4 regions of the Halomonas sp. A3H3 genome follow, and region 3 is predicted to be linked to each of the others. Evidence: predicted binding sites of a transcription regulator. Region 3 holds the regulator's gene; each other region holds the start of a gene.
What was found. The regulator LexA, encoded in region 3, represses DNA repair genes until DNA is damaged. The targets are predictions, from matches to a motif close to TACTGTNTANNTANACAGTA.
Positions count from the first base shown of each region.

Region 1 (8,035 bases), 440 kb from region 3:
TTTAACGTATCCGCAACGCCCGAACAGTAGAGCGCGGCCCCTGCATTTAGCGCGACCATATCGGCAGCGGCACCTTCACCGGAAAGCGCGGCCTTAACCAAGCGCAGGCTGTCTTCGGCGCTGGCGGCTTTCAGTGTTGCCAAGCTTTGGCGCTCAATACCCAGTTCTCCGGGTGTAATGGTGTACTGGGTAATCTCACCCGCTTTAAGCTCGGCTACCAAGGTGGGGCTGGCCAGAGATATCTCATCCAGACCGTCCTCGGAGTGAACGACCATCACATGGCGGCTACCCAAGGTTTGCAACACTTCCGCCATCAGCGGCACCAGCTCCGGCGCGTAAACACCCAGTACCTGATTGGGAGCACCAGCAGGATTGGTCAACGGGCCCAAAATATTAAACAGCGTGCGCACGCCCATTTCACGGCGGGGGCCAATGGCATAGCGCATGGCCGGATGATGATTAGGCGCAAACATAAAGCCTACACCCACCTGCTCGATACAGCGCGCTACCTGGTCAGGCTTGAGATCCAGGTAGATGCCCGCCACATCGAACAGATCCGCACTACCCGATGAAGACGAAACGCTTCGGTTGCCATGTTTGGCCACATGGGCACCAGCGGCAGCGGCGACAAAACTGGCGGCGGTGGAAACGTTAAACAGGTTGGCACCATCGCCACCGGTGCCGACAATGTCCACAACGTTTTCAGCACTCAGTTCAACGCGCTTCATCAACTCGCGCATTACTTGAGCAGCGGCGCTAATTTCCGCGGCACTTTCACCTTTCATGGCGAGGCCTACTAACAGGCCACCAATTTGTGCATCGCTTGCATCGCCGGTCATGATCTGACGCATCAAAGCGTGCATGGCATCGAAAGAGAGGTCTTCGCGGCGCATCACCGCATTAATCGCATCTCGCATTTGCATGAGCAGAGGGGCCCCTAAAAGCGTGTGAAACCGGCTATCAGCCGCGTTTTAAAAAGTTGGCCAACAGCTCATGGCCTTGGCGGGTAAGAATCGACTCGGGGTGAAACTGCACCCCTTCAATATCCAACTCGCGGTGACGAAACCCCATGACTAAACCGGGGGTTACGTCGTCATCACCTGTCCAGGCAGTGATTTGTAAACAGTCGGGCAGGCTCGCTTTATCGACCACCAGGGAGTGATAGCGGGTAACCTCAACCGGGTTATCCAGCCCTTCAAACACGCCTTGGTTAGCATGCAGCACAGCGGAGGTTTTACCATGCATCACCTGTGGCGCGTGCACGACCTTGCCACCATACACTTGGCCAATCGCCTGATGGCCCAGGCAAACGCCTAAAATAGGCAGCTTGCCTGCAAAGTGTTTGATGGCGGTCATGGATATGCCCGCCTCGTTGGGAGTGCAGGGCCCAGGCGATACCACCAGGTGTGTCGGCGCCAGCATTTCGATCTGCTCAATGGTGATTTCGTCATTGAGGTGAGTGATGACTTCGGCACCAAGCTCACCCAGGTACTGGACAATGTTGAACGTGAAACTGTCATAATTGTCCAGCATCATTACTCTAGCATCATTAACTACTTGATTAGATTCAACATCGACTAAATGCTGCTTCATTGTTACCCAGCCTGTTACCCAGGTTAGCTATTGGTTGAGCTTTTTTGCTATGTTCTGGATTGTATCGTCTGAGCGTTGATGTCGCCATTCTAATCCGGCGCAAGGGATTATGAGTGCAAAGCAGTATTAGCAACGGTCGCGCCTGCCATGCGGCCTCCCGCCGTCTATCACTATTCAACGCCCTCCTATGCTTACATTACTTATATTGGCTGCAGCAAGTCAGCAACCAAACCGCAACCATGGCAACGCGTCTATAATAGAGACACCAAAGCCAACTTGGCCGCCTGCAGAGAATGCTCACTTAAAAGGAATGTTATGCAAAATCGTCACGGATTAAATCGAAAAATTCCTGAAGGCATCAAACGAGAAGTAAGGAAGGCCTGCGGGTATGGCTGCGTAATTTGCGGCGCGGCTATCGTTGAATACGAGCATGTGGATCCTGTCTTCTCAGATGCACACGAGCATTCGCCAGACGGAATCGTTTTACTCTGCCCTCAGTGCCACGCAAAAAAAACAAGGGGCTTCTTATCTCCGGATCGAGTTAAGGAAGCAAAAGAACAGCCGATAAGCCAAAAAAAGAACTTCGCTCACGAGTTCTTTGATCTTGGATCAAGGCCGCCTGCATTCGTGCTTGGTGGGTGCTCCATTAAAAACACGCCTATTCCATTAGAGATTCACGGATACCCCGTCATAAAAATCGAACCTAGTAGAGAAGAAGGAGGCCCTGCACTATTTAGCGGTACATTCTTCAACAGTAGAGGTGAATTAAGTCTACAAATAATTGAAAATGAATGGAGAGCACTCTCTAACAACTGGGATTTTGAAGCTATTGGTGGCGGCCTTATTGTGCGTGATGCCCCTCGAAGCATTTCATTGCGCCTCAGAGCCTCCTCCGACGCTGGAATTATCGTTGAAGCAATCAATATGAGGGTCGGCGCCTACCAAATTATTGGAGACGAAACCGACTTGCTGTTAAGGGGCGATGGTGGTCTCGAAATGCATTGCGGAAGCATGATCATGCACAACTGCCCAATAGGCTTTTCACTGGGGTAATTTCACCCTGGCCCTGTAGCAAAGGCGGCGGATTTTGAATCCGCGCAGCTATACTTTTGAGGCCGCGCTTGCACAAGGCTTTATAATAAAAACAGCATCTTACGGATTTACTATATTTACATACAGCACATTGGTCGCGCTGGTTCTGCGACCAAACTGCGACCAGTGGATTGCTACGCCGGATTAATCAGCTCCTCCCCCTGCCCTTCAGCCGGTTTATTAACCGCGGTACTCACCGCCCAGTGCTCGACCAGATCGGCATTGATATGCCGCACCAAACTGCGAATGGTCTCCCGATCCGTGATGTCAGGTGCCAGCCAGTGCTTAAGGCTATCGTCATCCAGTATCAACGGCATTCGATCATGCACTTCGGCAGCACGGCCCCGCCCGGGCTCAGTGACGATGGCACAACCCATGCTGCCATCATCACGCTCAGCGAATAACCCAGCGAAGAACAGCGGCTCACGATCCTTCCGACAAATGTAATGCGGCTGTTTAGGTTTTGAGCTCTTGATCCACTCATACCAACCGTCAGCCGGTATCAAACACCGGTGCTTAGCAAAGGCATTTTTGAAGTAAGCATTGGTGGCCACCGTTTCCACCCGGGCATTGATCGGTTGATTGCCGTTGCCTTTCGCCCACTTTGGGCGGTAACCCCACCACATTTCATCAATGAGCGGTTCTTCATTTTCTAAAGCCTGGTGCACGGCTGCGATCCAGGTACCAGGCGCCACGTTGTACCGCGGCCGTAGATTGCTATCAGGCACACTTGCACCGACCACTCTGGCCAGGCGATCTAACGGGGTGAATAACGCGAATCGTCCACACATGAGCGAAGCATAGCCGATAACCCACACTGTGCATCAGTCACTTACCGATCACTGCTTGCAGTCAACGATGCTCATCGCTTATCGTCTGCCTTAAATACTGTATATATCACCAGCATTTTAGGAGACGCTTATGTCTAAATCCTACGAACAACTTATAAAGCGGGTACAGAAAGAGATCGGCAGCCCTGGGGCGCAATCAAAACACTGTGTCGAGATCCGCCGACGGGAAGATGATAGCGCTGACGATTGGGCGCGCATGCTGGAAGACCTGGGAACCGTCGAGAACGTGACCATGATCCCGCTTGATGACGCGGCAGAGCACATCCGCCTGCGCTGGAACCCAGAGGAGAGCATGTCATGAGCATCCATCTCTCCATTCTGGGTCGCGTCGATACCACTGCCCCACCGTTAAAGTTACCGTTGGCAGCTGGCGAAGTGCGTACCGGTTTTCCTTCGCCCGCTGATGACTATCTCGAAGCTGAGCTCGACTTGGTGGCTCACCTAATCCAGCACCCCAGCGCGACGTATTACCTCAGGGCCAAAGGAACCTCAATGACAGGCGCGGGGATCTATGACGGTGACCTGCTGATTGTCGATCGCTCACTTGAGCCTAAGTCTGGCCATATCGTCATAATGAGCGTTGACGGTGAGCTCACGTGCAAGAAACTAGGCTCGATCGGCAACCGCCCTTACCTCTTCGCAGCCAACCCAGAGTTTCGCCCGATGCCCTTAGAGGGCAAAGAGTGCCAGGTGTGGGGCGTGGTCACTCACAACATCCACTCGCTGGCCCCTGGGTTTTCTGTATGATCGCACTTGTCGACTGCAATAATTTTTACGTTAGCTGTGAGCGAGTATTTAACCCGAAGCTGGAAGGCAAGCCCGTTGGAGTGATGTCGAACAATGACGGCTGTGTGGTGGCCAGGTCAGCAGAGATCAAGCAGTTGGGTGTGGCCATGGGCATGCCCGCGCACCAGATCGACCCACACATACGCCGCCAGTGCATTCTGCTATCGAGTAACTACGCACTTTACGGCGATATGTCCCGACGCGTTACTGACGTTCTCAGCCAGCACACACCCCACGTGGACGTGTATTCGATTGATGAATCTTTCCTGTCGTTTGAGGGGTTCGAGTTTGAGACGTTAAGCGATCGCTGTCAGTTGATGAGGCACCAGGTGCGCCGTGATACAGGCATTCCGGTGAGCGTCGGCTTGAGCACATCTAAAACACTGGCGAAGATAGCGAACCATAGGGCGAAAAAAGAGGCGCATTTTAATGGCGTGGCCATTATGGAGCCGGATAGCGATGACACGCGGGAGTTCCTGCAGCAGTTGCCAGTAACTGAGATCTGGGGCGTAGCTGGGCGCAGCGCTGTGCGGCTGCATACGCTGGGCATTGAGAACGCGTGGCAGCTGCGCGAGTCATCGCCCAAGCATTTGCGCAAACACTTTTCAGTAGTCATGGAGAGGATCGTTTGGGAGCTCCGCGGCGTTGACTGTATCCATATTGATGATATGGCGCAGCCCAAAAAGCAGATAATGGTTTCACGCTCGTTTGGCCGCCTTACCAACAACAAAGCGGATCTTCACGAAGCCATCCGCGTCCACACCTCACGCGCCGGCGAGAAACTACGCAAGCAGCACGGCCTTGCCCAAGCCATTATGGTGTTTGTTCGCACGAATAGATTTAGGCAGGATCTGCCCAGCTATAGTAAAAGCTTGGTGCTACCGCTGCCCCACCCAACTGACGACAGCCGGGAACTTGTTCGGGCTGCGATTGCTGGGCTGGAGAGGATTTTCAAACCGGGAATCATGTATCAAAAATGCGGCGTGATGTTGATGGATCTCTGCGACCACGACAATGAGCAGCTTGGTCTGCTCGCTGAGCCTGTGAGTGATGAGAAGCGGGAAAAGAATGAGAAATTAATGGCGACGCTGGATAAGCTAAACCGGGAGCACGGTAAAAACACTGTGCGGCTGGGGATGCCGAGAAAGGTCAATGCATGGGAATTGCGTTGCGAGCACCGCACCCCGAGGTATACAACGAAGTGGGAGGAGCTAGCAGTCGCTAAATCATAGAGTATGCCATCCCTGGCAATAAACTGAGTCCCTTCTACATACACAAAACATCCGTGTCGTGACGCGTCCGACATGCTAAAAGCGGCGTTCCTGGCGTCACTTCTAAAACATAGTCACCGATTAAGTTCCTGTATGTAAGAGATTAACCACAGTTTTTGTAAGAGATCTCTTACAACAGGCACAAAAAAACCGCTCAACGGCGGCGGGTCGTGCAGCGGATAAGGCTCACGCCTCAATCGTCAGCGCATACTCAAACAGCTCGTCAACCTGGGCGGCAGTCAGCTCCAGCGCTGCTGCTAGTTCTAGCACTGTGGGGCTCATACGCCGAAACTCTTGCGCCATTTTCCACGCCCTGCGGGTTTTCGCGGGCGTGTCCGGGTCAGCTATGATTGTCTCGACCTGATCGATGTAGCCAAAATCGTCTAATGCTTGATGGGCTTGAAACGCGCTAACGACCGTCGCCTCTCGCCATGCTTCAAGAGCCCCCTGGGCGGCCTGTTCTCCTGTGATAAACCATGCTTCACTCATTCCACCACCTCGTCTATCGCTTCTTCATCGCCCGCTTCGGGCTCTTCCGGCTCTTCTACCACCGGCACGGTCACCGTCCAGCCGTCATCCCGCTTTTCATAGCTCGCGTTCTCTGGGGCGGCGGTGGCCACTATGTAGCAATGCTCATTGTCGTAATCGGCGGCGTCGATCCATTCGCCTGTGCCAAACCAATCATGGCTCCCGTTGACCGGCGCGCACTCATACAGTAAGCCGCATTGGCCCAACGTGACACGCAGCTCGCCATCAATACGCTCTACGTTATGAATGCCCGCCGCGTCGGTGTCGGCGTTGCCCTTGAACGTTGCGTCAGCAGGAAAAACCGACAGGTCAATACCGTTAATCACACCCCCACTGATCGTGTAATCGTGGTGCGCGGGGTGATCTACTATCAGCAGTTTCATGATGAGTTCCTATTTCCAGCGGGATTCGACAAGTATGCTTGCCTTAGCGGTGGCACCTGAGCTGTGGTTGCTTTTACTAATGTTAGCTACACGTACCTCTACAACAGTACCGCTGCTTACTCTGCCGGGCTTTGCAAGAGGCGGCGCCACGTCTAAGGGGCTAGCCCCGCTGGAGTAATCGCTAGCATCAGAGGACGGCGTGGCAGTGACGTAATGCTCGGCGCTTCCCAGCGGGGTGTACGGAAGCGTCACTTTGCACAACAGGTAGCGATAAGATGACGGGTCTTGTGTGAATGTTTTGACGCCACACTGCATGACCAGCCGACCATCGGGGTAAAGGTAGTAACGGCCACGGCTATTTGAGCCTGTTATTGCTCCCAGGTCGTCTAAATCCAGCGCAGCGCGCACCTGCGCGGGGGTCGACGGGCGCATAAAATCGGTACCATCGGTTTTAGTCGACGTGTAAATAACCGCGATATTGCTGTTTGTGGGCGTATACGTTGACCGGAAAAGCCTTGCTCTTATATCGCCTGCAGAATCCCGCCCAGCGACGGTGTTGGCATCGTCGTTAACGCTGCGAGACTGGCCGCTAAGCTGCGCTGCATTAACGTTAGTGACACTGGAACCGTCGCCGTTAAACCCCTCTTGTGCACGCACAGTACCGTAGAAGTAGTGCGAGCCTGCGGAGCTGAAATAGTGAGTGTAGTTAGCGTTACGGTTGCCAATTGCTACTTCACCGTATGTCGAGTTACCTATTACAAGCCCCGACACACCGCCTTTTAGCGTAACGCTTTCAGGTAATTTTATATCACCAAAAAAATCAACATCTGGGTTCTGATAGTAAAGCCCCATAGCTTCGTTAGCAGGGATGCCAGTATTAGCATCAATGGTGCCCATCCCAATGTGGCCGCGGCCATCACCTGTGTAAGTGATATGGAGAGCTGCACCTGTACTTTCCCCTAGCGTAACCCCCGCTGCCTGATCAACTCCTGAATCGCCCGTTGTAATACTTTTCAGTGTCAGCCAGGGCCTGGGCTTATCCACATATAAGTCGGTCGTGATAGCTGACAGATTGAGGTTTTCTGTAGTCCACACTTCCGCAGGTGTTGACCAAACACCACCATGGCTACCACCAACAAATAACCGATTACCGCTAGTTTGGTCTATAAAAAGGAACTTATTGTAGTCGCCGCCATACTGCGACCAGAAATAGTGGCCATTTCCCCGCGGTGAATTAGCAGCGCTCAGCCCATAATACGTTCCTGTCGCTCTTGCAGTATGTGCGTCATTGGTAATAGCCGGACTTTTGCCGCCTTCTCTTAAAGCAAACACAGTTTCTGGATTAGCAATCTCCCCAACCAGCTCCATATTTGTGATTGGCTTACGACCTATTACATCCCCATTTCTGACACTAACATTGCCGAGTTGTGCGCCGCCCATATTCAGTATGTTGGAAGCAGAACTCCACCACACCCGTAATTGAGTATCACCATAAGAACTGTTGTAAGGCCCGACGTAAAAATAACCATTA
Region 1 covers NZ_HG423343.1:3,880,695-3,888,729, reverse strand. Annotated here, with positions in the region: gene trpD (anthranilate phosphoribosyltransferase) at 1-923, opposite strand, end outside; gene HALA3H3_RS17535 (anthranilate synthase component II) at 961-1,593, opposite strand; gene HALA3H3_RS17530 (HNH endonuclease) at 1,909-2,646, shown strand; gene HALA3H3_RS17525 (SOS response-associated peptidase) at 2,820-3,476, opposite strand; gene HALA3H3_RS17520 (DUF1654 domain-containing protein) at 3,607-3,837, shown strand; gene HALA3H3_RS17515 (LexA family protein) at 3,834-4,283, shown strand; gene HALA3H3_RS17510 (Y-family DNA polymerase) at 4,280-5,554, shown strand; gene HALA3H3_RS17505 (hypothetical protein) at 5,780-6,082, opposite strand; gene HALA3H3_RS17500 (hypothetical protein) at 6,079-6,504, opposite strand; gene HALA3H3_RS27145 (hypothetical protein) at 6,514-8,035, opposite strand, start outside.
Region 1: the regulator LexA is predicted to act here: its motif matches at 3,572-3,591, upstream of HALA3H3_RS17520 (DUF1654 domain-containing protein).

Region 2 (8,035 bases), 3.5 Mb from region 3:
TGAAAGAGAAGGCTAGCGCTGAAGGCATTCGCTTGGCCGAAGGCAAGCGCGAAGTAGATGATGTTCTGACCTACGCGCTGTTCCCGCAGATCGGCTTGAAGTTCCTTAAAAACCGCGACAATCCCGACGCCTTTGAACCTGCCCCCCAGGCAACTGACGCAAGTGCTGAAAAGACACCCGCCAAGGTGGAAAGCAAAGCGCCGGTGGCTAGCAGTGGCCCGGAAACCTATACCGTTAAGCTCAACGGTAAAGCCTTCGTGGTGGAAGTGTCTGAAGGTGGTGAACTGGGCGAAGTGCAGGAGCAAACGGCGGCCAGCACTGGCGCCCCCAAAGAGGAAGTGTCTGCACCCACTGGTGAGAGCATTGATGCGCCGCTGGCCGGCAATATCTTCAAGGTTAATGTCCGCCCTGGCGATAAAGTCGCTGAAGGGGATGTGGTGATCATTCTTGAAGCGATGAAAATGGAAACCGAAGTGCGTGCCAGTATCGCAGGCACTGTGTCTAAGGTTAACGTCAGCGAGGGCGACAGCGTAGCCGTAGGCGATGCGCTGATCGAGCTCTAAGGGCCCAGTAATGGATAAATTAGTAACGTTATGGGAAGGCTCTGGGCTATATAACCTTGAGCTTGGCCAAGCCGTCATGATCATGGTGGGGCTACTGCTGCTTTACCTGGCCATTTATAAGAAGTTTGAGCCGCTGCTGCTGGTGCCGATTGGCTTTGGCGGCATTCTGGCCAATATTCCCGAAGCAGGGTTGGCGATTTCAGCGCTAGACCAAGCGATCGAGGTGGCGAAACCCGCAGTGCTACAGCAGATAGCGGCAGCGCTGGGCGCGACGCTGGATCCGTTAGCGAATGCGGAAGCCTGGCGTGAATCGTTAAAAGTGATAGCCCACGATGGCGTCGCACCGGATCAGGTGCGTGCCGCACGTGATATCGCCGTGGGCGTCGGCTATAGCGATGGCATGCTTTACAACTTCTATAAAGTAGCAATTGGTTCAGGTATCGCGCCGCTGATTATCTTTATGGGTGTGGGCGCCATGACCGACTTCGGTCCGCTGCTGGCCAATCCGCGCACGCTGTTTTTAGGTGCGGCCGCTCAGTTTGGTATTTTTGCCACTTTGTTTGGTGCCGTGGCGCTCACCTCGATGGGCATCATGGATTTCTCGCTCAATCAGGCCGCCGCCATTGGTATTATTGGCGGGGCCGATGGGCCGACCTCCATCTACGTCTCCAGCGTGCTGGCGCCGGAGCTGCTGGGTGCTATCGCGGTGGCTGCCTACGCCTATATGGCGTTGGTGCCGCTGATACAGCCGCCCATCATGCGTCTGCTGACCACCGATAAAGAGCGTCAAATCAAGATGACCCAGTTGCGGCCGGTCTCCAAGCTGGAAAAAATCATCTTCCCGCTGATGCTGCTGATTCTGGTCGCGCTGTTTCTGCCCGATGCGGCACCGCTACTCGGTATGTTCTGCTTCGGTAATCTGATGCGTGAGTGTGGCGTAGTCGAGCGCTTGTCGGATACCGCGCAAAACGCCTTGATCAATATCGTCACGATTATCCTGGGACTGTCGGTAGGCTCCAAACTGATGGCCGAGAGTTTCCTGGCATTTGAGACGCTGGGGATATTAGGTCTGGGTATTGTCGCCTTTGGTATCGGCACGGCCGCTGGGGTATTGATGGCCAAGCTGATGAACCTGGTGAGCAAAATGCCCATCAACCCATTGATCGGTGCCGCGGGCGTTTCCGCCGTGCCTATGGCAGCGCGGGTGGCGAATAAGGTGGGGCTGGAGTCCAACCCACATAACTTCCTGCTGATGCATGCCATGGGCCCCAACGTGGCGGGTGTTATTGGGTCGGCAGTCGCGGCCGGGGTAATGATTAAATACCTGGGTTAACTAGTCCTCTGCCATCAACGACATAGGGGTGTCATTGCGAACGCAGTGAAGCAATCTGGGGTTGGTTCTCAGGGTAGGCTTGAGATTGCTTCGTCGCAGGCTCCTCGCAATGGCCGGTGAGTGTCATCGCGAGCGAAGCGCGGCGTTTGCCACCGCAGAACGAGATTGCCGCGTCGCAAGCTCCTCGCAATGACATATGGGGCCCTTTCATCTGCTGCGTTATGCCTTTGGTGCAGAGAGAACCTCAATAGCACTCTTCAAGCGGTTTTCTAGCGGGGCAAGGTCAAGCGGGCAGTCCCGTGGCCAGCCAATGGTCAGGCGAACGCCATCACCATCGTAGTCGGCTTGCTCAATAGGGATGTCGTGCTCTTCGCACCAGGCGCGGGCAATCGCTTCATTGGCAAAAGTAAGGCGCAGGGTGTAGGTGTCGCGCTCAACCACTTCCCGGGTAGCGAGTGTCTCAAGGGCATGGCTAACCGCCTGAGCGTAGGCGCGGGCTAAGCCACCGGTGCCGAGCTTTGTACCGCCAAAATAACGAATGACCACACAGCCAATCTGGCCCAGTTGGCTCCCCTGGAGAACCTGATACATGGGGCGGCCAGCGGTGCCGCCAGGCTCGCCATCATCGGAAAAGCCAATCAGATTTTGCTCGCCGGGTGGCCCGGCAATGTAGGCAGTGCAGTGGTGGCTGGCATTAGGATGCGCGGTTTTCGCCGCATTCAGCAGAGTAGTGAATGCGTTGATATCGGGAGCGTGGCAGATCCAGGTGATAAATTGGCTCTTTTCTACTTCAATGTCAGCCGTATGCCATGACCCTGTGGGTAACTCGGGAACCCGATAGCGCATTAATGCTCCGTAAAGGTAGTCTCACTTTTCACACCCATTACCATGCCGAGTACCTGAATATCCCGGTTGTGCAAAAATAGCGCTGGCTGCAAAGTATCTTCTGGCCATAGCTCTACGCCAAAGCGGCTGATAGAGAGCTGCCTCAAGGCGATCGTTTGCTGGTTTATTTCGGCAACGGCAGTTTCTGTCTGGGTATCGTGTTGATAGCGCCGGATAATAATGACATCGCCATCGAACAAGTTGCAATCACACAGTGCATTGCCACGCACTTTGAGTGCATAGGTATTGCGTCGGGTAATGCTAGGCGCCATTGCGTAAGGGCGCGGTGTCGGTTGTCTACGGCCAAACGTAACGGTAGGTGCTGCCATCGATAGGGTCATCAAAGAATCTCCATTGCATGTTCTTTCATACAGTGGTTTTCATTGTAGACCTGTTTTTGCATACAGTGCCAGAGATAATTGCTCTCACGACATATTGATGAAGATCACGCTGCGACCCAGCGCCGCATTGTGTGAGTGGCGAGAAAGGGGCTTTACGTGTAGAGTTCGACGCGAAATCAATATGCCAGGAGAGACGCTTGAGCCTGTGTCTACAAGCCCGCCAGCTTGCCTGTGAACGCGATGACCGCTGGCTGTTTCAAGGGTTGGATCTGGAGGTTCGCAGCGGTGAAATAGTGCGAATTGAAGGGCCCAATGGTAGTGGTAAAACCAGCCTTCTGAAAATTCTCTCCGGCCAGCTCAGTGACTACCAGGGCGAACTGTTCTGGAATGGCGCTGCGATGAACGAGACACGCGAACATTTTCTCGCGAATCTGCTCTATTTAGGACACGCACCAGGCATTAAAGCAGGGCTTTCACCGTTAGAAAATTTAGCCTGGTACCAGGCCTTAAGCGGGGAAAGTGGTAATGAAGATCAGCGCTTGGAAGCCCTTGAACGGGTTGGGTTGGCAGGCTTTGAAGATGTGCCCGCAGGGCAACTCTCGGCAGGCCAACAGCGCCGTGTTGCCCTGGCGCGCTTAACGTTAACGCCGCGCGCCCTATGGGTACTGGATGAGCCTTTTACCGCGATTGATCGCCACGGCGTCGCTGATCTAGAAAGACAGCTGGTTGCCCACGCTCAGGCGGGGGGCTGCGTGTTAGTAACGACACACCACGAGTTAACCGCTTCACCGTTGCTCAGACGGATATCCCTAGGGTAGAAAGCAGGACTGTCTCAATTGGAAATAGCGGCTTAAATAACGCTCGACAGCGTGGTGCCAGGGGAGGTTGAAGCGAGGGTCTTTTGTCATGGATGACAAAAGTAGCGCCCAGGGAGGGGTTTACAGCGCCCTCGCGGAAACCTCCACTGGGCACCGATGCTTGTATGGTAGAGGAGAAAGGGTTGCACAGCTCTTTACATGGCGCTTCAAATAGCTCTTCACAAAGCTCGGAGACCACCCAACAGGTTTCAGCAGTGCCACTGCGTGAGCATAATGGTGGGTTAATGACCGCAGTGAAGGCCACGCTCGTGCGTGACTTAACGCTATTGCTGAGACGTCGTGGCGAAGTGCTCAATCCACTGGTGTTTTTTGCCCTGGTGATCACGCTGTTCCCGATCGCTATTTCGCCCGATCCTGAGCTGTTAGCGGTGATTGCACCGGGTTTGCTGTGGGTCGCGGCTTTGTTAGCCGCGCTGCTTTCATTAGACAGCCTGTTTCGCAGCGATTATGACGACGGTAGTCTGGAGCAACTGCTATTGGCGCCGCAGCCGTTAGTCGCGCTAAGTTTGGCCAAAGTGGCCGTGCATTGGCTGCTGACAGGCCTACCGTTGGCGCTGATGGCGCCGATATTGGGTATTATGCTGGCGCTGCCGGCGGGCAGCTACGCCGTGCTGGCGCTGTCGCTTGCCCTGGGTACGGCAAGCTTGAGTTTGATTGGCGCCATCGGTGCGGCGTTAACCGTTGGCTTGGCACGGGGTGGAGTGCTGCTCTCGCTACTGGTGCTGCCGTTGTATATCCCGGTGCTCATTTTTGGCGCAGGCGCGGTGCAGGCGGCCATTTTTGGAGAGGGTGTCTCCGCACACCTGGCTATCCTGGGCGCGCTGCTCGCTGCCTCACTCATGTTGGCGCCGTGGGCGATTGCCGCATCGCTGCGTATCAGTATTAACGGTTAAGGACGGGACACGCTATGTGGGCCTTTATACACAAGCTGGGATCACCCAAGTGGTTCTACGGCATTAGTGCCAAATTACAGCCCTGGTTTTGGGCCGCGGCGGCGCTGTTGATCGTCACTGGCTCGCTGTGGGGATTGGCGTTTGCGCCAGCGGATTACCAGCAGGGTAATAGCTTCCGAATTATTTACGTCCATGTGCCGGCGGCCTTTTTGGCTCAGTCTATCTTCATTGCCATGGCGGTTTCCGGCCTGGTGTTTATGGTCTGGAAAATTAAAGTCGCCGATATGGCGGCGGCGGTGATGGCGCCTCTTGGCGCAGCTATGACCTTTGTCGCGCTGTTTTCCGGTGCCGTATGGGGTGTGCCCACTTGGGGCACCTGGTGGATGTGGGATGCACGGCTAACGTCAATGCTGATCTTGCTGTTTTTGTACTTGGGCGTAATTGCTCTGCGTGGGGCTTTTACCAGCCGCGATAGCGCCTCACGGGCAGCCTCGGTGCTGGCCATGGTGGGGGTGATCAATATTCCCATCATCAAATACTCGGTGGACTGGTGGTACACCCTGCACCAGCCCGCTTCATTTACGCTGACCTCGCGCCCGGCCATGCCTACTGAAATGTGGCTGCCTCTGGTCATTATGGTGCTGGGTTTTTACTGCTTTTTCATTGCCTTAACGCTGATGCGCACACGCAGTGAAATTTTGCGCCGCGAAGCTAACAAACGCTGGGTACAGGAATTGGTGACCGGCCAAGTGGTGAAAGTACCGGCAGAGGAGGCTCGCTAATGGCGTTTGACTCATTTTCCGAATTTCTCGCCATGGGTGGTCACGCGCCTTATGTGTGGTCTGCCTGGGGCGTGACAGCGCTACTGCTGCTCGCCACCGTATGGCATGCGCGTGCTGAACAGCGCCAATTGATTAAAGGCTTGAAACGCCGTGCAAGACGCGCAAACAGCGCAAGGGGAAACGCCCAATGACGCCTAAACGTAAACAGAAACTCTTTATTATCCTGGGCCTTGTGTCGCTGGCCGCGATTGCCGTGGGGCTGACCCTGTACGCGCTGCGCGCTAACATCAATCTGTTTTTCAGCCCGGTACAGATCGCCCAGGGCGACGCGCCCATGGAGCGGCAGATTCGCGCCGGTGGCATGGTAAAAGAGGGTTCTGTATCCCGTGACCCTGAGAGCCTGGACGTCGAGTTTGTCGTCACCGATTACGTTGATGACCTGGAGGTCTACTACAGCGGCATCCTGCCCGACTTGTTCCGCGAAGGCCAAGGCGTGGTGGTGATCGGAGAGCTTCAGGCCGATGGTCGTTTGTACGCCGATAAAGTGCTTGCGCGCCACGATGAGAACTATATGCCCCCTGAAGTCGCCCAGGCACTTGAAGAGGCGGGCTATTCGCCAGCCGACTACCAGGCCAAAGCCGCGGAAGTGGGTAAACGCCTGGACGAAGAAGGCGTACCCCAAGCAAGCGAATACTAAGACCCACCGTTTAACCGCCTTGCCTTACCGCCAGTGCTGGTTCGGAGCGCACATGTTTATCAAAATGATTCCTGAAATTGGCCACTTTGCCCTCATTATCGCGCTGCTGATGGCGGCGGTGCAGGCCGTGATGCCGCTGGCCGGTGCCGCCACCCGGCGCCCGCTGTGGATGGCCTATGGTCAGCCCATGGCGGTGGGGCAGTTTGTGTTTATTGCCATTGCCTACGCCTGTTTGACCGCCAGCTATATGCTGGACGATTTTAGCGTGGCGAACGTGGCCAACAACTCCAACTCGCTGCTGCCCTGGTACTACAAGTTCAGCGCGGTGTGGGGCAACCATGAAGGGTCGGTGCTGCTGTGGAGCTTTATGCTCGCGGGCTGGGGGTGTGCGGCCAGCCTGTTTACCGGCAACCTGCCGCGGGATATGGTCGCGCGAGTAATGGGCGTGATGGGTATGGTTTGCGTCGGCTTCTTACTGTTTATTCTGATGACATCGAACCCCTTCGAGCGGCTACTGCCCGGTATGCCCCAGGATGGCGCCGACCTTAACCCGCTGTTGCAAGACTTCGGGCTAGTAGTGCATCCGCCGATGCTCTACATGGGCTATGTGGGCTTTTCCGTGGTCTTTGCATTTGCCATTGCAGCACTGATGGGCGGTCGTTTAGACGCGGCCTGGACGCGCTGGGCAAGGCCCTGGACGAATCTGGCCTGGGCATTCCTGACCGTGGGTATCGCGTTAGGCAGTTGGTGGGCCTATTACGAGCTTGGCTGGGGTGGCTGGTGGTTCTGGGATCCGGTCGAAAACGCTTCACTGCTGCCCTGGCTGACGGGAACCGCACTGGTTCACTCACTCGCGGTCACCGAGAAGCGCGGCTCGTTTAAAAGCTGGACCGTGCTGCTGGCGATCTCGACCTTCTCGCTGTCGCTAATGGGCACTTTCCTGGTTCGCTCTGGGGTGCTGACCTCGGTGCATGCGTTCGCTAACGACCCGGCCCGCGGTTTCTTTATCCTGATGCTGCTGGCCATTACGGTAACGCTGTCGCTGCTGGTGTTTGCCCTGCGCGCTCCGCGGGTAAGTCATAAGGTGGGGTTTAACTGGCTCTCCCGGGATGCGCTGCTGCTGGTTAATAATATCTTTCTGGTGATTATGACCGTCACCGTGCTACTGGGTACCGTCTATCCGCTGATTCTGGATTCTCTGGGGCTGGGGAAAATCAGCGTGGGCCCGCCTTACTTTAATACCCTGTTTGTGCCGCTTACCGTGTTGATGTGTATCTTTATGGGGCTTGGCTCGGTAACGCGCTGGAAGAGCATGGCGGCACGGGATCTGATTCGTAAACTGTGGTTAGCCGGTGTGGCCGCATTGGTGATCGGCATATTAATGCCGCTGCTGTACCGTGGCGAGTGGAACCTGTTTGTCTCCCTGGGCATTGTCTCTGCACTCTGGATTGTGCTGCCGATGGTGCGCGATGTATTCGATAAAACCCGCCACGCCAGTTCGTTTTTGGCCGGTGTTCGTAAGCTCTCCCTGGCTTATTGGGGCATGGTGCTGGGGCACGTAGGTGTTGCGGTCACTATCGTCGGCGTGACGGTAGTGTCCAACTACAACATTGAGCGCAACGTGCGCATGTCGCCGGGCACCACGGTCGAAGTCGCGGGCTAT
Region 2 covers NZ_HG423343.1:852,620-860,654, reverse strand. Annotated here, with positions in the region: gene oadA (sodium-extruding oxaloacetate decarboxylase subunit alpha) at 1-563, shown strand, start outside; gene HALA3H3_RS03700 (sodium ion-translocating decarboxylase subunit beta) at 574-1,896, shown strand; gene HALA3H3_RS03695 (IMPACT family protein) at 2,116-2,742, opposite strand; gene HALA3H3_RS03690 (LexA family protein) at 2,742-3,122, opposite strand; gene ccmA (cytochrome c biogenesis heme-transporting ATPase CcmA) at 3,320-3,940, shown strand; gene ccmB (heme exporter protein CcmB) at 4,225-4,893, shown strand; gene HALA3H3_RS03675 (heme ABC transporter permease) at 4,908-5,675, shown strand; gene ccmD (heme exporter protein CcmD) at 5,675-5,866, shown strand; gene ccmE (cytochrome c maturation protein CcmE) at 5,863-6,372, shown strand; gene HALA3H3_RS03660 (heme lyase CcmF/NrfE family subunit) at 6,425-8,035, shown strand, end outside.
Region 2: the regulator LexA is predicted to act here: its motif matches at 3,171-3,190, upstream of HALA3H3_RS03690 (LexA family protein).

Region 3 (8,035 bases):
CATCGAACTCTGTTAGGCGATGGGCTGGCGACCAGCGTAGCAGCGCTGTTCGGCGGGCCGCCGAATACTACTTACTCGGAAGTCACCGGGGCGGTAACGCTTACTCGGGCATTTAATCCCAAGTACATGATTGTTGCCGCGATTATTGCCATTGTGCTGGCGTTTGTGTCCAAGCTTGGCGCGTTGCTGCAGACCATTCCTGGCCCGGTAATGGGCGGTATAATGACGCTGTTGTTTGGCTCCATTGCGGTGGTCGGTATGAACACACTGGTACGTGCCGGACAGTCGCTGACGGCGCCGCGCAACTTGGTCGTGGTTTCGCTGATACTGGTGTTCGGGATTGGCGGCATGCAGTTTGGTGGAGGCCAGTTTACGCTGCAGGGCGTTAGCCTGGCCGCTTTGGTGGGTATTGCGTTGAACTGGCTATTACCCCGTGAGCAAGAGGGCGAGTAGAGTCATCCTCTATAACGCTGTGTGAATCGTTAGAATGGTAGCGTGAGTGATCATCAGGAGTTTCGGCAGCATGGAAAACGAACTAACCGCACCTTTTCCCATACTGGGGATTGCTGCCTGGAGCGGTACCGGAAAAACGACGCTGCTAGAAAAGCTGTTGCCACGATTAGGGGCGTATGGCTTGAGCGTCGCTGTCATCAAGCATGCGCACCACTCGTTTGATGTCGACCAGCCCGGCAAGGATAGCTATAAGCTGCGTAGCGCAGGTGCCGCACCGATACTGGTGGCTTCCCGTCAGCGCTTTGCGCTGATGCAGGAAACCCCTGACCAGGAAGAGCCTGATTTAGCCCAGCTAATTGCCATGATGGTGCCGCACAAACCTGACCTGGTGATTGTCGAAGGCTTCAAGGCTTGGCCGATTCCCAAGCTGGTGCTATACCGCGAAGGGGTTGGCGATGTGGATATTTTAACCGGCCGATGGGTTGAGGCAGTCGCGCTCAGCGCACCACCGCCTATCGACCTGGCGGCTTCGGTGGCTCAGTTAGATCTAGACGATAATGAAGCGATTGCACAGTGGGTAGTGACCTGGTTAAGCGCTAAAAACGATACGATGTCTTCAAAAAATACGTCTTCAAAACATATGTCTTCAAAACAGCAATGGTGACAACATGCATCTGACCCACCTTAATACCCGTGGCGAAGCCAATATGGTGGACGTCGGCGATAAGCTGGAAACCCGCCGCGAAGCAGTCGCCTCCGGGCGCATTATAATGCAGCCTGAAACGCTGAAATTACTTAGCGATGGTGAACTGCCCAAGGGCGATGTGTTGGCCACCGCGCGTATCGCTGGTATCCAGGCGGCCAAACGTACTCATGAGCTGATTCCTCTCTGTCACTCACTGGCGCTCTCCAAGGTTTCTGTTGAGTTCGATATTGATGTGGCCGAATCCTGCGTTCATGTGACCTCGCTGTGTCGCTTGAATGGACGCACCGGGGTCGAAATGGAAGCCCTTACCGCTGTCTCGGTAGCCTGTTTGACGCTTTACGATATGTGCAAAGCGGTCGATAAAGGTATGCGTATCGAGGCTATACAACTCGACAGCAAGCAAGGTGGTCAGCGTGGCGACTACCAACGTATGAGCACCCAGGCGCCGATTGTTACCGGTGACGGCGTAGCCGGAGAAGTCAGCTTGGGGGAGCGCTGCCCTTCACCCTGTGTGCGGGTTAAGTTTTTAGCCGAACTGCGCGAGCGGGTAGGCGAAAGTGAGACCGTCGTGAGCCTCGATCAACTGGCTAGCCGCGACATTAGCGGATTAAAAGCCGCGCTGGCCGAGCAGGATAGTCGCTTTAAACAACTCACCGACCAGCGTACGCTGTGTGCGATTAACCAGGTCATGGCCAATGACCAGGCGTTAGTGACCGATGATGACGAAGTGGCGTTTTTCCCGCCAGTAACAGGGGGGTAAGGGTGGATAATAAGCTGGATATTAAAGTAACGATTCAAGCAGCCCCGTTTCCAATGGACTACGGCTATGACGATGCCTTGGCTGGGCGTAGTGATATTGGCGCGGTGGTGAGTTTTACCGGCTTAGTGCGTGATTTTAATGAAACGCCGGACGTCACAGGGTTAACGCTGGAACACTATCCGGGAATGACCGAGCGTACGCTGACGGAGATTGGTGAACAGGCTTGGCAGCGCTGGTCGCTCCAAGCGGTGCGGATTATTCATCGTGTCGGTTACCTGGGGCCAGGCGATACGATTGTGCGCGTACTCGTAGCCAGCGCACACCGGCGTGAGGCGTTCGAAGCCTGCGATTTTATTATGGATTACCTGAAAACCCAGGCGCCTTTCTGGAAGAAAGAGCACTCTGCCCAGGGCGAGTATTGGGTCAAAGAGCGTCACTCTGATCAACAGGACGCAGCGCGGTGGGAGTGAAGTGCCGCGTCACTGTGCTTGTTGCACTGACACGAAACTGTCATTGCGAACGCAGTGAAGCAATCTCGGGGGTAGGCGCCACCGCTGGTTGAGATTGCCGCGTCGCTGCGCTCCTCGCAATGACATAATAAGAAGGCTCCTCGCAGTGACACGAAACTGTTATTGCGAACGCAGTGAAGCAATCTGGGTTTTATAGCCGTCGTTGAATGATGCCGCTCTAACGGTTAGCGGCACTTTCATACGCAGCAGGTTCTGGCATTTCGGCGGCCATAATCTGTAGATGCACGTCGGGCAGGTGCTGCATATGCTCCGCCAGCCACTGCACCATGCGAGGCTGTAATGCTTGGCGCAAGTCGGCAAGCGTCTCTGCTGCAATCTCCTCAAGCTGATCATCCAGCCAATCATTAAAGCTATCTTCATCTAGCGGGCTGGCCCCCGAGGCATCCAGCATCAAACGGCCAATACGCGCCCATCCAGTGTCAGTAGCCGTCACCGGCAGCGCTAAGTATAAGCTGCCGCGACGGGCCTTGTTGGCGTCGTGCACCTCAAGGCCAGGGTGGGGCACCACGCTGTTTTGACTGACTATGCAGGGCGGCTGCGGATAGCGCGACTCACAGCGCAGCCCGTGACTGTCAAAGCAAATTAGATCGCCATTCACCGGTGCCAATGGAGCGCTAATGCCTAGCTGTTTGGCAATAGTCTGATGAGCCTGCTGATGGCGTGCTTCGCCATGCACCGGTATGAGATGTTTTGGCCTGACCCACTGATACAGCTTGATCAGTTCATCCTGGGCGGGGTGCCCGGTAGCGTGCAGCTCAGGGTGGTTGAACTCGTCGTAGAGGTTGACACCTAAGTGCGCCAAACGCTTTTTAAGCTGTTCAATGGGGCGTTCATTGCCAGGAATGGCTTTAGCCGAAAAAATAACGTTATCGCCCGGCTGAAGATCCACAAAAGGGTGGCGACCCTGGGCGAGACGCTGTAGCGCAGCACGGGGTTCGCCCTGGCTGCCGGTGGCGATAATCACCACTTCATCCGGGGGGAGGTAGCCTAGGTCATGATTGGGCACCAGCGGCGGTAAATCATCCATATAGCCGAGCCCCCGGGCAACGCTGACCATGCGCTCCATTGAACGGCCCATCAAGCTAATGCGTCGGCCACACTTCTGAGCGGCGCGCCCTATCGCTAACACCCGGGCAAGGTTACTGGCAAAGCAGGAGACTACCACCCGGCCCTGGCAGTTGCTGAGGGTTTTTGTCAGGGCGCGGGCGACGTCCCCCTCGCTGCCGGAGTGCCCGGGCATGGGGGCGTTAGTGGAATCGCCCACTACCAAGTCAACCGGGGCAAGGGACTTGAAGAGGGCTGCACTGATCGGCGTGCCGATAATCGGTTCAGGATCGAGTTTCCAGTCGCCGGTATGTAAAACGCGATAGCCACCGGCCATCATTATTAGCGCACAGCTTTCGGGAATGGAGTGGGTTAAAAGTAAATAGCGCAGCGTGAATGGCCCGCTCTCTAGGGCCTCGCCAGGTTCAATGACATGGATAGCCGCACTGCTAAGCTGATGCTCGGCAAATTTTAGCCGCAACAGGCCTGCCGCCAGCGGGGTGGCGTAAATGGGGCAGTTCCACATCGGCCATAGCCAGGCTGCGGCACCAATGTGGTCTTCGTGACCATGGGTGATAAATAGCGCTTTGGGCACGATCTCTAGTGCTTTCGGCGTATCAAGATTGGGTACCTGCAGTGGCGAGTTGGGAAGATCCTGGCGGATCATCATGCCGCAGTCCACGGCTATCCAGTGATCGTCATAGCCGTATAGCGTTAGATTCATTCCAATCTCACCGCATCCCCCCAGCGGCAACATGCGCAGCGGTGGACGACGACGGGGACGAATTTGAACGCGTGGTGAATGCATCTGTTATGAAAAACCTAAAAAGTAGTGACTTAACTATACGGGAAGGCAGGGGCAGCTAACAATCATCCATGGCCTTCCGATACACTATGCGACCTAAGCCGCTGGTTTGTCATAATTAACTTAGCAATAGGTCAAGAGTAGCTCACATGTCTCATTATTATCGTTTAGTAGTTTCCTGTCCTGACCGGGTGGGTATTGTTGCACGGGTATCGAGCTTTATTGCCCAGCAGGGCGGCTCCATTACCGAAGCCAGCCAGCACTCCGATTTAGAAACCGGCTGCTTTTTTATGCGCTACGAAATTCTGGCGGATTCGGTAGGTATGTCGGCGGAAGCGCTGAGCGCGGCATTTGAACCGATAGCCAGCGAATTCAATATGCAGTGGTCGCTGGTGGATACCCAGCAGCGTAGGCGCGTAGTGCTGATGGTGTCGCGGGAGTCACATTGCTTGGTAGATCTACTTTACCGCTGGCAGGCGGGGGAACTGGATTGCGACATTGTCGGGGTTATCTCCAACCATGATGATATGCGTTCGCTGACGGAGTGGTACGGTATTCCTTATCACCATGTACCGGTCGACCCCGACAATAAGCAAGCATCGTTTGCCAAGGTTCAGGCCGAAATCGACAGTGCCCGCGCCGACTGCGTGGTGCTGGCGCGCTATATGCAAATACTGCCCCCTGAGCTGTGCGCGCGTTATGCGGGGCGAGTGATCAATATTCACCACAGCTTTTTGCCCTCTTTTGCCGGGGCTAAGCCCTACCACCAGGCCTACCAGCGGGGGGTTAAGCTGATTGGCGCTACCTGCCACTATGTGACCGAGGAACTCGACGCAGGCCCTATCATCGAACAGGATATCCATCGCGTTAGCCACTGCCATACACCCACGGATTTAGTGCGCTTTGGACGTGATGTAGAAAAAGCCGTGCTCGCTCGCGGTTTGCGCTGGCACTTGGAAGACCGCGTGCTGGTGCACGGTAACAAGACAGTGGTATTTAGCTAACGCTCATCAACCTGAGAGGCAGCCATGTCATTCGCGCAAAGTGTATTAGCGCCCTGGGCGCTGCTGCTCACCTGGCTACTCTCGTTAGCAGTGATCGCATGGGCGCTTTGGGGGCGGCCCTGGCAGGTGTTGATAGCGGATTCAGCGCTTCAGCACCGCTGGCTGGGTGCTACGCTGGCGGTGATGCTGATGTGGCAGCTTCGTGCCCAGGCTGTTGATTGGCTAACGCTACACCTTGTTTTTACAGTATTGATGACACTCGTTTTTAAAGCGCCATTAGCGCTGATTAGCAACGTGCTGATCAACATTGCCATGGTGGTGATTGGCAGCAATGAGTGGATGTTGCTGGGGGCAAATGTGCTGGTTACCGGGATCGTCCCGGCGGCCGTTATTGGCACGGTATGGCGGCTGGTAGATCGCCGCCTGCCGGATAACTTGATGGTATTTCTGTTTGCCTGCGGCTTTTTTGGCGCGGCGCTGGCAACGCTGGGAGGAGGCTTGGCGGCGGTAGTGCTGATTATCGTCGCGGGTACAGACCCTGAGGCGATCTATCTCGCCCAGGAGTATGCGCGTTTTTTACCACTGCTAATGCCTTCAGAGGCATTTATTACTGGCATGCTGCTGAGCATCCTGCTGGTCTATCACCCAAACTGGGTGGCCACCTTCAATGACCACCGCTATATCGACCTGCAGTAGCGGATTTATTAGCCGAGTGCCTGGCCGTTGCCACCACGAATTACGCCGACTCCAACGCCTTCAATATCGAGCGCTTGAGAGCGCAGGTCGATTTCAATGGGCGCAAAATCAGGGTTCTCTGCAAACAGCGTCACTTGGTGCCCCTGGCGTTTGAAGCGTTTAACCGTTACTTCATCGTCCAGGCGGGCAACCACGATCTGGCCATCGCGAACCCGGTCAGTGCGATGAACCGCCAGTAAATCACCTTCCAAAATGCCAATATCCTTCATGGAAAGGCCGCGTACGCGCAGCAGATAGTCAGCTTTGGGAGTGAAGTACTCGGCCGGTAGCGGGCAGTAGCGATCAATATGTTCGGCGGCCAAAATGGGGCTGCCGGCAGCTACTTCCCCGATCACAGGCAGGCCAGTGGGTGGGGCTTCCACGTTGGTTGTGGGTAAGGCGGTGACTGCGCTATCCAGGACTTCTTGAGGTTCCTGGTTGGGCAGGCGGATGCCGCGAGAGGTGTTGCGGATAATGCGAATAACACCTTTGCGTTCCAGCGCGCGCAGGTGCTCTTCAGCCGCATTGGGTGAGCGGAAGCCAAGTGCTTTGGCAATCTCGGCGCGGGTAGGAGGGTAGCCAAATTCGCCCATGGTCTTAACGATAAAATCAAACACGTGCTGTTGGCGAGCGGTTAGCGGACGCGACATACCAGACTCCATAAATAGTGAATAGACAGTAACAAGTTAAATGTCGACTTAATCAATAAGTGTTTAAGTATACAGTATGTTCCTCTGTCCAGTATATGGCTTGTCAGTGCCTATTGCCGATGTCTATGCAATTTTTCTAATCGTTTGAAACTAAGTTTCTGCTTATTTAATACGTCACATTTTGTCAATAAATCAAGCGTTGAGCCCGCCTACGTTATGGCATAGTATTTTGCTATGTTTTAAACAACTGTTTCCCTGGAGAGCGACATGGCTCAATCTGATACGGTGACCCGTATACTCGACACCGCCGAGGTGCTGTTTGCAGAGCGGGGTTTTGCTGAAACTTCGCTGCGCAACATCACTAGCAAAGCGCGGGTTAACTTAGCCGCTGTTAATTACCATTTTGGTTCCAAAAAAGCCTTGATTCAGGCCGTTTTTGCCCGCTACCTGGATCCGTTTAGTCAGCGCTTTCATACTGCTCTAGATGAGCTCGAGGGCCAACACGCCGGGCGCGTTATCCCGCTGGAAACACTGCTCGAGACCATGGCAACTACCGTTCTCGCGGTGCCCGCCGAGCGCAATAGTTTGAAAGTGTTTATGCGCCTGCTGGGTCTTGCCTACAGTCAAGCACAGGGACATCTAAGACGTTATATCCAGGAAGAGTATGGCGATGTGTTTACACGCTTCACCGAGCTTGTGCGCAAAGCAACGCCGGATCTGCCTGACGCCGAGCGTTTTTGGCGGCTACACTTTGTGCTCGGCACGGTAATCTTTACCTTGTCTGGCCTCGATGCGCTACGCGATATCGCGGAGAAGGATTACCACGAGCAGGTCTCTGTGCGTGATTTGGTCAGGCGATTGCTCCCGGTAGTGGTGGCTGCTATGAATGCGCCGTTACCCATAGCCCTTGACGGTGCCAAGCCAGAAGAAGGAAAACATGCGAACTCCTACGCTAGCTGAGCTACCTCCAACGGAACATATCTGGCTGGAGATTGATACTACCGAACAGTTGCTGCGCTGTTGGCGAGGGCCAAAAGTGCTCCATGAGTGTTCTATTTCATCCGGTGCTGCCGGAAGCGGGGAGCGCAACGGCAGTGGTAAAACCCCTCGCGGGTGGCACTATGTGCGCGCGGCCATTGGCGGTGATATGCCCGAAAATGCGGTGTTTCGAGGTCGCCGCTGGACGGGCGAGACATTTTCGCCCGAACTCGCCGAAGAGCATCCAGAGCGTGACTGGATTCTGACCCGCATACTGTGGCTGTGTGGCTTGGAAAAGGGCGTGAACCGCGGTGGTCAGGTGGACTCGCAACGGCGCTATATTTACCTGCACGGGACGCCGCCTGACGAG
Region 3 covers NZ_HG423343.1:4,320,150-4,328,184, forward strand. Annotated here, with positions in the region: gene HALA3H3_RS19590 (uracil-xanthine permease family protein) at 1-453, shown strand, start outside; gene mobB (molybdopterin-guanine dinucleotide biosynthesis protein B) at 524-1,117, shown strand; gene moaC (cyclic pyranopterin monophosphate synthase MoaC) at 1,122-1,919, shown strand; gene moaE (molybdopterin synthase catalytic subunit MoaE) at 1,922-2,389, shown strand; gene HALA3H3_RS19610 (ribonuclease J) at 2,607-4,217, opposite strand; gene purU (formyltetrahydrofolate deformylase) at 4,448-5,302, shown strand; gene HALA3H3_RS19620 (energy-coupling factor ABC transporter permease) at 5,327-5,998, shown strand; gene lexA (transcriptional repressor LexA) at 6,007-6,687, opposite strand; gene HALA3H3_RS19630 (TetR/AcrR family transcriptional regulator) at 6,955-7,647, shown strand; gene HALA3H3_RS19635 (L,D-transpeptidase) at 7,625-8,035, shown strand, end outside.

Region 4 (8,035 bases), 4.3 Mb from region 3:
GTGGGCGCAGCGCAGTTGCCAAGCAGCAGGGGCATCCGTCATACCAAAGCTGATAGTGCCTTGCCCCATGCGCTGGTTGATCTGATCCACGGTTGCCATTAAAAACGGATGGCGATCACGGACTGGCGGATGCAGCAGCGAAAGCTGGTGCTGCTCTGCATCCACTAAATCCAGCAGCATCACGCCAGCTTTCATGAACTGGTAGCGGGGGCGATGAATCTGCTCAAGGCCTTGGCGTACGGCATCAAGGATCACCCGGGTATCGTCGCTGGGTGAGGGCAGGGCGATCAGCGCCTGCGGGAAGTATTGCAACTGATCGCGGCGATGACGGTTAGTGTTGAGAAATACCATCACCGCACGAGCTAAGCTACGTTGCTCGCGAAGTTTTTCAGCGCTGCGCTGGGCGTGGCGCCGCAGTGCATTATGTACTTCTGCAAAAACGCCGGTGGGCTGGCCGAAAGAGCGCGAGGTCATAATGCGTTGGCGCGGTTGATCCAGGGCGTTCATCTCCATACAAGGCGTGCCACGCAGCTCGAGCGCGGTGCGCGCCAGCACCACAGAGAAGCGCTTGCGCAACTGCTTGTCGTCGCTTTGACGCAAGTCCCAAGCGGTGGTCACGCCGCCAATCGCTAAGCGCCCGGCAAGCCGATGGCCGACGCCCCACACGCTGCCCACCGGCGTACGTTTGAGCAGCGCCTGCGTCGTGTGATCTTGTCCATTAAGCAGGCAAACGCCTTGGTAATGTGGGTCTTGCTTGGCAAGGTGATTGGCTAATTTGGCGAGCGTGTGGGTGGGTGCCAGCCCAACACACACCGGTAACCCTAAATGGCGGCGAATACGATGGTGCAATTCTCGCCCCAGCCTCTCACACTGCTCTGTGGTTAATCCTTCCAGGTAGACGAACATTTCATCTATTGAGTAGGGCGCAATTGCAGGGCAGGCATCGCGTAGTAGTTGGGTCAGCCGTGCCGACATATCTCCGTAGAGTTCATAGTTAGACGACAGCAGGTGGATCTCGCCGCGCTGACGCATTTCTTCAAGCTTGAAGGCTGGCGCACCCATAGGGATACCCAGCGCTTTTAACTCGGCGGAGCGGGCGATGACACAGCCGTCGTTGTTCGACATTACCCCCACGGGCCTACCTTCCAGCTTGGGCTGAAAAACCCGCTCGCAGCTGACGTAGAAGTTGTTGGCATCGACTAGACCGATCATCGCAAGTACTCGTGCACGACGGCGCGCACTACCCCCCATAGCTGGCAGTCGCTGCCTTCAAGTGGCAGTGGCGGATAGTTAGGATGTGTTGAGCACAGGTGCGGCGTTCCCCGATAGAGCGCATAGCGTTTAATTAGGGCCTCGCCCTCTAGCATAGCGACCAGAATATGTCCCAGTTGCGGTTCAATACTGCGATCAACCACCAGCAAATCACCCTCAAAAATTCCCCAACCCTCCATGCTGTCGCCGGTGGCGGTGACATAAAACGTCTCAGTAGGGTTTTTAACCAGCCGTGTGTTGAGATCCAGCGTGCATGGCTCGTAATCCTGGGCTGGCGAAGGAAAGCCACTAAAACCAGCGCGGCCACAAGGCTGCGGCTGAGAGGTTAACGGCAAGGCAGGGGTAAAGTGAGAAGACTGGCCCGGCATCGTCGGCATCCTGGTGCTTAAAATATTGTATAAATATACAGTATTTTGCATGGAGAAGGAAAACGCAAATTGACGCCCCCTGAGATCGCTTCACGGTGTTCGCGATGATACTCCCTCTGTCATTACATGAATCACGCTCATGCAAGACCTGACGAGGATGCGATGAAAGTCGCGTCAGGCTGCGTTATGATAGCGCCCTCGCTTCTTCCATGATGACCCTTTCTCGTTACGAGGTTCCCGCCGATGTTCAGCCGCGATATGACAATTGCCGGATTTGATGATGTGCTGTTTGATGCCATGCAGAAAGAAGTGGAGCGCCAAGAGGCCCACATCGAACTGATCGCTTCCGAAAACTACGCCAGCCCCCGCGTACTCGAAGCTCAGGGCAGCCAGCTGACCAATAAATACGCTGAGGGCTACCCCGGTAAGCGCTACTACGGCGGCTGTGAGTTCGTCGATATCGCTGAAAACCTGGCCATTGATTACGCCAAAGAGCTGTTCGGCGCCACCTACGTTAATGTTCAGCCCCACTCAGGCTCGCAAGCCAACAGCGCGGTGTTCCAAGCGCTGGTTAAGCCAGGCGATACCATTTTAGGCATGAGCCTGGATGCGGGCGGCCACCTGACCCATGGTGCCAAGCCTAATTTTTCCGGCAAGCACTACAACGCCATTCAGTACGGTCTGGATGAGCAGGGGTTAATTGATTACGCTCAAGTGGCCCAGCTTGCTCGCGAGCACAAGCCCAAAATGATCATCGCCGGCTTCTCAGCCTATTCACAAATTGTTGATTGGGCCAAGTTCCGTGAAATCGCCGATGAAGTAGGCGCTTACTTACTCGTTGATATGGCCCACGTCTCTGGTCTGGTTGCGGCGGGCGTTTACCCTAGCCCCTTGCCCCATGCCCACGTGGTCACCTCCACTACCCACAAAACCCTACGCGGCCCACGTAGTGGCGTGATTCTCTCAGCGGAAAACGACGCTGATATCGAGAAAAAGCTGCAATCAGCGGTTTTCCCCGGCGGCCAGGGTGGCCCCTTGATGCACGTAATCGCCGCCAAAGCGATCTGTTTCAAAGAGGCTATGGAACCCGAGTTCAAAACCTATCAGCAGCAGGTAGTTAAGAACGCTCAGGCAATGGCCAAGGTGTTTATTGATCGCGGTTACGACATCGTCTCTGGTGGTACCGAAGACCACCTCTTCCTGCTTTCGCTGATCAAGCAGGGCGTAACGGGCAAAGATGCCGATGCTGCTTTGGGTCGTGCCCACATCACTGTGAACAAGAACGCCGTTCCAAACGACCCGCAAAGCCCATTTGTCACCTCTGGCCTGCGTATTGGCACCCCAGCGGTGACCACGCGCGGTTTCAGTGAACAAGAGTGTAGTACGTTGGCAGGCTGGATCTGCGATATTCTGGACGTACTGGCCAAGGGCGATGACACCAGCGCCATCGAAGCCCAGGTGCTGGATAAAGTGGCCGAGGTTTGTGCGCGGCTTCCGGTTTATAAATAAGCAGCTGTAACCATTCTCCTTGGCGAAGGATAGCCACAAAGAACGGGCGGCCCATTAGGGTCGCCCGTTCTTTGTTAGTGCTCTGTTCTTTGCTAAGAGTAAGGCCCCTAGTTCAGCTTTTCGAGAGCGGCCAAGCTCTGTTTTACCAGTGCCGATGCGTCTGCTTGTGAAGCAGATTCGCTATAGCAGCGCAGCTCCGGTGCATTGCCAGAGGGGCGAAGGTGCACGATATCGCCATTTTCAAGCGTGGCTCTCAAGCCATCAGTGCTATTGACTGCTGAAATGCCAGCTTGTAAACCTAATGTTTGCTGCATCAGTTCAGGTGAGGTTTGCCATTCGGTCAGCAACGCATGGCTTTTCTCCGTGGCGAAATCCTTGAGTCGGTCGCTTGCCGTATAGCGGGCAGGTAAGTCAGCGATTAGCTGCGAGAGGTTAATCCCGCGTTGGGCGGCCATCACCATCAAAGTAAGGGCGGGGAGCAGCGCATCTCGGGTGGGTAGGGCGGCTAATTGACGGCCATCACTCTCCAATCTGCTTCCCAATAGAAAACCACCGTTGGCTTCAAACCCAGCCACTCGCGTAAACCGCTTACTGAGCTTAGCCATACTGTCCAATACATACGGTGAACCAATGCGCGTGCGCTCAACTAGCTGGAAGGCACCGCAGGCTTCTATCGCTGTATTGCAGCTTACCGGCACAGCCAGCGCTTCGATTCCCAATGCACGGGCGCAGAGTAACCCGACAATATCACCACGCTGCCACGTACCCGTTTCATCTCCAAGCAACGGTCGATCTCCATCGCCATCGGTAGAAAACAGGGCTTGTAGTTGGTGTTGGTTTGCCCAGGCACGCCCTTGAGCCTGATCCTCGTCGCTAACGGCCTCGGTATCTACAGGCACAAAGGCTTCGCTGCGGCCTAGTACCACTACATCCGCACCTAACTCGCTCAAAATATGCGCATTCAAATCGCGCCCTGCGGCCGAGTGTTGGTACAAGCCTACCCGCCAACCTTTCAATGGCTCACCTGGAAACCAGGTGGTGAAGCGCTCTGAGTAGACCTGATTAGCGGCTTCAGAAACCTCCCCGCGCACTGGCGCGGGTAGGGTAGGCATAGCCGCCTCAGCATTAAGAATAGCGGTTTCATCAGCTTTGGTAATCTCGCCATCAGGGCGGTAAAACTTGATACCGTTACGGTTAAACGGTATATGGCTGCCGGTAATCATGATGCAAGGTATGCCATCCGCCATTGTCTTTAACGCCAGGGCAGGCGTAGGCAGTACGCCATAGTCATTGACCTTCACTCCTAGCGTATGGGCCGCACTGGTACAGGCGGCTGCCATCGCCGGGCTGCTGGGGCGGCGATCCATACCTAGCGCAATACGTTCTACTGGAAAAGAGTCCCGCATGGCGGTAATAAATGCCACGGTGAAAGCTGCACATACTTCATCGGTAAACTGTTCAACCAGCCCTCGTGCGCCGCTGGTACCAAAAGCAATGCCGCTGTCATGAATAATAGCAGTAGTGGAACGTACTGAACTCAATGTATTTCTCCTGAAAAAAGTGCTTGCGGTGAGTTTAACACCCTAGGCGGGAAGCGCTACGGGGCGCTTTGAGCGCTGAAGCGATCAGGGGTAATGGCTAGTAAGACAAAAAATGGCCCCCGCAAGCGGAGGCCATCTCAAAAGGTAGTACGTTTAATTAAGCTTCAGCTAGGCCTAAGTTCAGGCCTACTAAGATAGGATCGTGGTCTGAACTACGGAACGCATCATCGGCGTATAGGTTGTCATCCTGACGATCATTAGTGAAGTCGGTGTTGTAATCCAATGCCGATGCTTCATCCGCATTGATATGCCAAGTCGTGGTGCCCGTGACCTGTGTTGCGAGCGTTTCACTGGCTAACGCATGATCCAACGAACCCCAGAATCCATCAAAGACATAGCTGTAATCATCGTCCTGAAGGGTATAGCCCGCATCGGTCAGGGTCATGATGGGGTCTTCCATGGCATAAGAGTTCAAGTCACCAAGAATCAGCACGTCGCTGTCATTGCTACCGGTGGGGTTGGTGGATAGCCATTCAAGCAATTCCTCCGCGGCCTCGACCCGTGTGGGGTTGTTGTTGGCCTGTCCGTCGCCGATAGCGTCTTCACCATTGACGACACTGCCTTTGGATTTAAAGTGGTTAACCACCACCGAAAAGGTTTCACCATTACTATCTTCAAAGGTTTGCATCACCGGTGCACGGTTTGCAGTGGCGAAAGCTCCATCGGTTTTAGTGGCTGCAGCGCCAGTAGGTGTCACCGCCTGACTATTGTAGATGACCCCAACCGCAATGGCATCATCCCCAGGGCTAGTGGTGTTGCCATTCCCATCTTCGGGGACGCTGTAAGCCCAAGTGACGTCCTGAATGTTTTTATCCTGCACATCTGCATTCAGCGCATCAACCAACGTTGCAATGGCGCTATCGTCACCATAACCGTTGTTCTCGATTTCCATGAGCCCCACCACATCAGCACCGCTGGTATTAATTGCCTCAACGATTTTGGCTTCCTGACGGGCAAACTCTTCAGCATTATTGGCGCCGCGTGGATCATGCAGAGTGCCATTTAAGGTCTCTGTTTTGTTGCCGTTTTCATCCAGTGTAGTGAAGTAGTTCAATACATTGAAAGAGGCCACTGTAATATCGGCATCACCCAGAGCATCTGTATCAGGTGTTGCCGGACGCTCAGTGCCGGTAAAGTCCAGGCCTTCGACGTTTTGGACTTTCCACTCTTCGAAGTTGTAATCAAGCACGCCTTCGAGAGTCTGAAGCTCATCTCCACCGCGCAGCGGGTTAGAACCAGAAAGCTCCTCACCGTTACGACCATAAATAATCGGATCAGCGTTTTGTGTCGAATTCGCATCATCGATTTTAATGGTGCGTGCCTCGGCGTCGTCAAGCCAAGCGCTATAGCCTGCCACATCAGGCTCGTTGACTTCCGTGAACTGCTCTAAGCGGCCTCCTGATGCAAGCGTAACTTCGCCGTAACGGCCCAGCTCGTAAAGCTCAGTGACCACCAACGGCTCACCGTCCAGCGCTTCAATGGCTACGCGCATACCTTCAAAGGCTTCCAGGCCTTGTTTGTCGGTAAACGGCATGATGATTCGCTGGCTTTCAGGCAAAGGCACATCGTTAGCCAGCACCTCAAGGCTGTTGCGTTCGGCAGTTAACTGCGTTTTCTCGAAATACTCTGAGACCTCGCCGCTAATGCGAATTTGATCACCGGCAGTGAGCTGCTCCAGCCAATCGCCACTACCGCTACCCGCGTACACAAAAATACCTTCTGACGTCTCGGCATTATTGTCGTTATCGCTATCTTCCTCTTGCAGGAAGAAGCCATCCAAGCCAGGCGCTACCATAGTGACGATGGCTTCAAGCGTAACGTTTTCACCCTCTAAAGTGCTGCTGCTTGAGTCACCCTGTACTGCAGAAATCAGTGTAATATCTACCTGGGGCTGATTAGCAAGACTAGGTGACGCTACGGCGGGTACATCACTACCATCACCGCCCAGTGCATCAGAGCTAATCGCCCCCTCAGTATCAGTGGTGGTGAATTTGCCTAAATCCACATCCCAGGAAGCGGCGTCAAACCCGTCGGTATCTGGGTAGGCTTCCATTGCCACCTGGTTGCCATCAACACGTGGGTCGCCTTGCCACAGCGTTACGGCATCGCCGCCACCGCCCAGGCCAGAAGCATTTTCGGCATAACCAATTTTCAAGGCATCGATATTATCCAGGTTGCTCCACGCTGAACGGAATTCCGCAACTGATTCGGCATCGCCATCGACCATAACAATCGCTGATTCACCAGGAGCCAGCGAACTTAGCCCCTTAATTTCTATAGCATCTACGGGATCGGCACTGTCATCATCGTAGTAAAGCGGCATAGTGCTGAAATCAAGCGCTTCAGACGAACGGTTGGTTACTTCAAACCAATCAGCGGTGACGTCAGAACCGCTTTGGCCCGACCATATCTCAGTGATGGCTAAACCAATATCGCGCTCGCCCGGCACATAAGGAGCTTCCATCGTGCCCACATGAAAGTCAGTGGTGGCATTGGTGGGTAGTTCACCGTACTCAAATGACCAATTGTCAGGGTTGCCAACGGCGCTCAATAGCTCCTCCGCCGTGCCGAAGCCATTACCGGTAAAGGCGGCGTTGCGTGCGCTGCCAACGGCAACCGCTGTGACACCCTCTTCAAGGCCAGGCGGCAGGGCAGAATTATTAGAGGAGTCTGCAGTTTCCTGCCACGCATCGCTGTTGGTTTGAGCCGCGTAGATAAATGTTGGGTCGCTAGCCTCGCCGACGAAAGCAAGTACTTGGTCACCGCTGACCGAAAGATTAAACCCGTTATTACCCACCTCGCTGCTGTTAGCAGTAGTGAATTGCGGAGAATCCGCAGTGTAAGTAACAACCGTGCCTGCAGGTACGCCGCCTTCAGGCGCCGTCCACTTAACGGCGCCTTCGCTGGCACGGAAGCCATCGCCTGCCCAGCCTGAGTCAGTAAAGGTAATTTCCGCACCTTCGCTGATACCCTTCAATGCTACGAACTGGAAGGATTTTTCGCTGCCACTGACCGCAGTAATCGCAATGTCACCGGCTTGAGGTGCAAAATCAGGCAGGTTGAATTCAATGTCTGTGCTTACAAAGCGCTGCTGTTCGGCGGGTAGATCCTTAGACTCTTGACCATCCTCTAACCAATCCACCGTGCCGCTATCAAACAGCACGCTCGCAGTAACGCCCGACTCGGTGATGGAAACATCGAAAAGTGATTCCGGCTTCGCCGTCAGTGCGTCCGGTAGGGTATTGAGATCCGGGCCGTCTATTTCACGAACGGCATAATCACCAT
Region 4 covers NZ_HG423343.1:54,190-62,224, reverse strand. Annotated here, with positions in the region: gene HALA3H3_RS00215 (Y-family DNA polymerase) at 1-1,212, opposite strand, end outside; gene HALA3H3_RS00210 (LexA family protein) at 1,209-1,640, opposite strand; gene glyA (serine hydroxymethyltransferase) at 1,884-3,149, shown strand; gene HALA3H3_RS00200 (phosphomannomutase) at 3,257-4,690, opposite strand; partial or broken gene HALA3H3_RS00195 (ExeM/NucH family extracellular endonuclease) at 4,848-8,035, opposite strand, start outside.
Region 4: the regulator LexA is predicted to act here: its motif matches at 1,664-1,683, upstream of HALA3H3_RS00210 (LexA family protein).